DNA from 2 places in the Enterococcus avium genome. Region 1 is predicted to be linked to the other one. Evidence: riboswitches for the same ligand, from Rfam matches in the RefSeq annotation. Region 1 holds a riboswitch; the other holds the start of a gene.
What was found. A riboswitch is a leader RNA that binds a small molecule or an ion and turns the genes downstream of it on or off. The one in region 1 is predicted to bind cobalamin.
Positions count from the first base shown of each region.

Region 2: it holds a riboswitch for cobalamin, as region 1 does, so the genes downstream of both, AUF14_RS07550 (ECF transporter S component) here and AUF14_RS06160 (1-propanol dehydrogenase PduQ) in region 1, are expected to answer to the same signal.

Region 1 is NZ_NBSL01000002.1:1,193,746-1,196,960, forward strand. Features, by position in the region: gene AUF14_RS06150 (sensor histidine kinase) at 1-4, opposite strand, end outside; gene AUF14_RS06155 (ANTAR domain-containing response regulator) at 1-569, opposite strand, end outside; gene AUF14_RS06160 (1-propanol dehydrogenase PduQ) at 866-1,993, opposite strand; adenosylcobalamin (AdoCbl) riboswitch at 2,267-2,416, opposite strand; gene AUF14_RS06170 (cob(I)yrinic acid a,c-diamide adenosyltransferase) at 2,461-3,036, opposite strand; gene AUF14_RS06175 (helix-turn-helix domain-containing protein) at 3,061-3,215, opposite strand, start outside.
Region 2 is NZ_NBSL01000002.1:1,471,934-1,475,148, reverse strand. Features, by position in the region: gene AUF14_RS07560 (amino acid permease) at 1-108, opposite strand, end outside; cobalamin riboswitch at 678-847, shown strand; gene AUF14_RS07550 (ECF transporter S component) at 1,167-1,667, shown strand; gene cobD (threonine-phosphate decarboxylase CobD) at 1,689-2,759, shown strand; gene AUF14_RS07540 (GHMP family kinase ATP-binding protein) at 2,750-3,215, shown strand, end outside.

The DNA.
Region 1 (3,215 bases):
TCATCGTTTATCACAATCAATTCAGCAATTTCACTCATTGGACAACGCTTGTCCATGCTTAACTTACGAATCGTTTGATAGGCTTCAGCTTCAGATAAGCCGTTTTCTTTACTCAAAATGCCTTTTGCTTTTTCGATGATTTTTCGCTCGTCTAATTTTGTCTTCAATTTTTCAACCTGCTTGATTAAATCTTGAGTTTCCTTACCGCGAGCAATACTCATTTCCAACGTTGGGATCAATGATTTTTCATCTAAGGGTTTTACCAGATAGCCAATTGCGCCAAGATTCTTTGCTTTGGTCGTATTTTCAACATCACTGTAGGCTGATAGAAACACAATGCTGCTGGCTGTATTGTCCTGAATAATTTTTTTTCCTGCTTTTAGTCCATCTAAAACGGGCATTTGAATATCCATTAAAACAACATCCGGGCGCGTTTTCTTACAAATTTCAATGACTTCAAAACCATCTGCTGCTTCGCCAACGACTTCGTAGCCCGCTCCTTGCAGAATATCGCGAATATCAAATCTTGTAATTGGCTCATCATCCACTATTACAACTCTTCCATTCATCCCTTCACATCCTTACATTTTTTCAAGAATCCGCCTACTTCCCTTGTGTAAAAATAATCTCTAGTGATCTATCTAACAAACCTCATTAAAAAGTACGCGAAATTTCTTTTTTGTACTTCAACAAGTGCTCCTTTATGAAAGAAAAAGACAAATAAAGTAGACATAAAAAGCTCCCAAATAAAAAACAATAACAAAATGTCTGTTTTCTATCAAGGAGCTTCATTGCTCTTAAATTTTGGGAGCACCTCGTTGTGCTAGTTCGATTATATGGTAGTTTGAAAGGGCTGTCAATGCTTTTATAAAATCTCTTGAATGATCGTTTCGATGTCTTGGAGAGATGGCACAACAGGATTTGTTTTTGTGCAAGCATCATTTATTGCTGCTTCGGCAATTGCTGGTATTACTTGTTCAACCTCTCTCTTTTCAAGGCCAAATTCTGAGAGTGTTGCTGGCATTTTTAAGCTGTTCCGCAACTGAATAATTTGACGAATTAGCGTGTTCACTCCCATACGTGGATTATTTGTTGATGCACCTAAGCATTTAGCTAGTTTTAAATATTTCACTGCTGCCTTATTTTGGAGATGTCCTGCCTCATTTAAATCCGCATTGAACTGAATTACACTAGGTAATAAAATCCCGTTGATTCGACCATGAGGAATGTGCAAGCGAGCCCCCGCGGCGTGAGCAATCCCGTGATTGATTCCTAATGATGTTTGATTAAAGGCGATACCAGCCAAACAAGATGCAAGATGCATCATTTCTCTTGCCTGTCGATCCTCACCGTTTTTGTGGGCCTTTTCCAAATATTTAAAAACAAGTTTGACAGCTTTTTCACAATACGCGTCAGATAAAACAGTAGCCTTAGTAGAGACGTATGATTCGAGGATATGAGTTAAGACATCCATTCCTGTATCCGCAGTGATTGCAGGTGGGACGCCCATGACTAAGTTCGTGTCTAAAATGGCGATATCTGGCTGAATTTCATCTGTAACTAGAGGGAATTTCGTTCCTCTTTCCGGAATTGTGATGATTGAAAAATTCGTTACCTCTGAGCCTGTTCCGCTTGTCGTAGGGATAGCAATTAATTGATCAATCTTGTTTGTTAGTATTCGATTGGCAAAATATTTCATGGCTTTTGCTGCATCAATTGCCGATCCTCCGCCAATGGTCAATATAATGTCTGCTTGGAAATCAACGATTTGCTTCACTCCACTGACAATCTTCTCAATTGGCGGATCTGGGACGATATCACTAAATACCAAGTAATCGTTATGATCAATGTGGCGAACGATTTCATTGATCTGGCCGTTTTCGATCAAAAATGGATCTGCTACTAAAAAGATTCGTCTATTTTTCAGTTCTTTAAGCCCCTCGAGAACCTCTGAACCCAGCCAGATCGTTGTCTTAAAATGGATTTTTTGCATACTATTCCTCCTTAAATAAAAAAGACACTCCAAACAATCATTCATTGTCTGGAGCGTCATTGCTCTGCATCATTACTACCTTGTAAAGACTGGTTATTTAATTGTAAAATTTCAACAAAAGGGAGTCAGCAGTACATCCTTGTACCTGTAATCTCTTTCCGCTTTGAAAGACCAGCCCATTCCCATTACTGTACAGCAATGTACAATAAAACGGTTAAAACAGTTATCTTATTTTAGTTGGGCTGGATCTTTTATCTTAACAAGGATTTGTAAAGAAAACATCCTGCTTTGCAACGAAACAGCATGCCCGCTAATGAAAAAAATAAAAAGATCTGACTACAAAGCATGCGCTGCTTCTCACAGTGGCGGCACCGTACCAGATTTACACTGGTTTCCATTTATCCTTTTCATAAAATAACTATTGTTGACCTACAGATAAAATAGCATAATTCGTAAGCGAATACAATCTATAAGCCCGTACTTTTAATCTTATGGAAAACTTTTTCACCACGCTCGTAAAAAATGTCCTCTTGTTTTTCCCGCGCATTGATGACTCTCGCCAGTGCGTAAAAATAATCGGACAGACGGTTAATAAAAATGACAATTTCACTATTTAAGCTAGATGTCCAGTTTAAGGTCACTATGGATCTCTCTGCTCTGCGGGTGATTGTTCTGGCGACATGGAGCATACTTGCGGTTGTTGTTCCGCCAGGTAGAATGAAACGTTCAATTTCCGGAGCTTCATCGGTGTAGCGATCAATTCGTTCTTCTAGCCAGCAAGAACTTCCGGAATACAGGCGTCCTTCAGTTCTGGTACTTTCTGGTGTTGCTAAATCTGTTCCCAGATCAAAAAGCATTTGCTGAATTTCTTGTAGTTCTTTTTTGATTTGTGTGTCTTGGGTTTCTGAAATAATAAAGCCGATCCATGAATTTAATTCATCGATTGTTCCATAGCTTTCTACCCGATCGGAATCCTTTGCAACCTGAGCACCACCAACTAACTTTGTCATACCCTTATCGCCTGTCTTTGTATAGATTCGCATATTCATCTCTCCTTTTGTAAGCTGTTAAACAGTCATCGTTCGTTCCAACGGTAGATATTTTTCGATATTTATTTCTTTGCGAAAGCTAGAGGGAGATTTTGAAGTGATGTCCCTAAAACTCTTGCAGAAATAGCTTGTTTGTGAAAAGCCGACACGTCGGGCAATGTCATCGATACTCA
Region 2 (3,215 bases), 280 kb from region 1:
AAGTGATTGACTTCCCAGCATAAAAAATGCTGAGATCATACTAGAAAATGAGTATACAGTAGTGGTAATGATCAAAATCAGATTTTGTGAAGATTGTTTTTTAGTCATCGTCCGCTCCTTAAAGTCTTTTCTCCATCTTATTTTCTTTTAAATAAAAAGACAAGATGAATTTTGATTTAAAAGAATTACTTCATCAAAAAAGCGGTAGATAAAAATGAATGAAAAGATTGATAAATCAATGATTTTTCAAATCGAATAATAAATAATAACAATATATTGCTTTGTTTTAGGTTCGAAATAACAAAATTTGGCTGAACTTCAGCGATTGAATAGCTTTCCTTTGATTGCTTTATTAAAATTCAAGAAAAACCTTTAACCAGTAGTTAAATCTGAAAATAGCAGTATTTTATATCGTTTGAGCAGGGAAATAAGATTCTGAAGACTATCTTTTTAGAATACATATCAAGATTATTGAAGGACACAGTTCTCTTCTACATTCTAGAGCGAATGATGATGACGATTGCTTGGTTCCGTGAGGATAGTACATATTTCGATCATCATTTTTTTAAATCGTCAATCAGTTTTAAATATAGTAATATTTTGCTCTTACCTTTTTCAAAATAGCACAATGTGGCTGAGTTATGGAAAAAAGCCAAGAATAAGGAGAAACGTTTGCTATAATAAAGAAAAATTGAATACTTAATAACTGATCAAGGGAATGAGGTGAAAATCCTCAACAGCCCCTTTCTACTGTATATGCGGATGAACTCTCACAAGCCACTTTTCGGGAAGGCGAGATAGTAAATGGATGCAAAGTCAGGATACCTTGTTCAGGGATTAAAAAATAATTGGATTGGGAAGATTATTTTGCTAACGGTATTATTTGGTGTATTTATACAAATAAAAAACGCGGCGAGACCATCTTTTCTGGACTCGCTGCGTTTATTTTTTTTGGTTATCAATCAGAATTTACTGAGAAAACAAATAGTATATCAAAACGAATAAGGATGTCAGTTCAACTTTTCGCAGGTTACTTAAAACAGAAGGATATTAAGCAATAAGAATCAAATTGAAGCTCAAGAACTTTAGTTGAATGATATACGACATTCGAATCGAACTAATTTTACTTGAAAAATTAATACATTAAAACGAATAAGGAGTGAAACATGATGAAGTATTCAACAAAGAAATTGGCAACATTAGCAATTCTGCTGGCGCTATGTGTGATTGGGGCAAACATTAAAATCCTTGGTTCAATCGCATTAGACTCTTTTCCCGCATTTATTGGTGCAATCATTCTTGGCCCTGCCGCAGGAGCATTTTTAGGATTTTTCGGACACATGATCTCAGCGTTACTGTCAGGGTTTCCTAATACTTTGCCAATTCATCTGATTATTGCTGTATTGATGGCGGCCTGTATGTTCTTTTATAGCTGGACGCGCAAAAAGTTGCAAAGAAATAAGGTCGCAGCTTCGATAATTTCGATGCTGGTGGCTTACGTAATCAATGTACCATTGGATTTGCTATTGCTTTATCCATTGATGGGGCCGGTTGTTTTCATGCTTTTCGTCCCCCTGACCTTGGCGACAGTCGTGAATTTAACTCTATCTGAGATTGTGATTCTAGGAATTCCACAAAAATATAAAGAAGCAATCTTTCTAAAATAATCAAGAAGCGGAGTCGTTATTATGGCAGTGAAGCATGGAGGAAATATTCAAGAAATCAGTGAATTATATCAGATAGATAAGAAAGAGTTAATTGATTTTAGTGCAAATATCAACCCCTTAGGTATTCCCCAAGGAGTCAAAGCAACACTAACGAAGGGCATTGCGGAGCTAGTTCATTATCCTGATATTCGATACCATGCACTAATCCAGTCAATCGCTGATTTTCATGAGATTTCAGCAGAATTTGTCTATCCAGCCAATGGGGCTGCAGAAGCGATTTTTATGTTGGGAAGAACGCTTATGCTGAAAAGATTATTATTGCTTGCACCGACTTTCATGGAGTATGAAGCAGCTTTTAGTCAACAAAAGACTGAATTTAGCTATTTTAATTTGGAGCAACGCAATTTTCAATGGACAATTGCAGAATTGATACAATCAGCGAAGGAGCAACAAGTGGATGGCATCTGCCTCTGTAACCCAAATAATCCAACTGGTCAAATGCTGAAGCAATCTGAACTTGAGGAATTAGCTCTATTTTGTCAGAGAGAAGAGATAGCCTTAATTATCGATGAGGCATTTGTAGATTTTACAAGGGAGGAATATTCGCTTGTTTCTTCAATCAGCACTAATGAAAACCTCTACATCTTTCGATCGTTGACAAAAATGTTTGCGATTCCAGGTTTGCGTTTAGGCTACTTGCTAAGTAGTAATCGCGCTGTTCTAGCTCAAATTGAAGCGAAAACTGTGCCTTGGCACATTAATACCTTTGCAGATATTGCCGGACAGCAAGCATTGAAGGAAACAAGATTTATTAAGGATAGTCAGCGCTATATCGCAGAGGAACGAAGGTTTTTAGAAAAGGGGTTGGCTCAATTTAAGGAGCTAGAAACGTTTTCTAGTCAGACGAATTTTATTTTCTTGCGGTATCAGGGTTCGGGTTGTCTACAAGAAAAATTGATCCAAAAAAATATTCTGATTCGAAATTGTAATAGCTTTCATGGCTTGTCTCAAAAATATTATCGAATTGCAGTTAAATCAAGAGTTGATAACAAATCCTTACTTGATGCATTGGAGGCGATTTTATGCGAGTGACTGCTTCTTGTACCGGTTCATGCGGAGAATTAATTCAAGGCTGGCTCGGTGATTCGCAAAAACTAGTTAGTTATGGAATTGATCGGTTTTCTAAAGTGACGCTTCAAACGGGAATTGCTTCTAAAGGAGCTAAACCAAAAATCGAGAAAGCGATCAATAAAACGCTGGATCACTTAAGAATACCGAATGCTAAAAGAGAAAAGCTATCTTTCGTGATCAATTCAGAACTACCGATAGCTAAAGGGATGGCTAGTAGTACGGCGGATATTGCCGCAGCTTGCCAAGCAACGGCTGCTTACTATGGAAGAAAAATTACCAGAGATGAAATTATCGACATTTGTTTGGCAATTGAACGTACAGACAGTATCCTTTTTCCGACACTCACATTGTTTGAGCAGAAAAATGGGTCAGTAAGAAAGAGTAGCGGATGGGCTCCTCAGTTTTACGTGGTTGTTT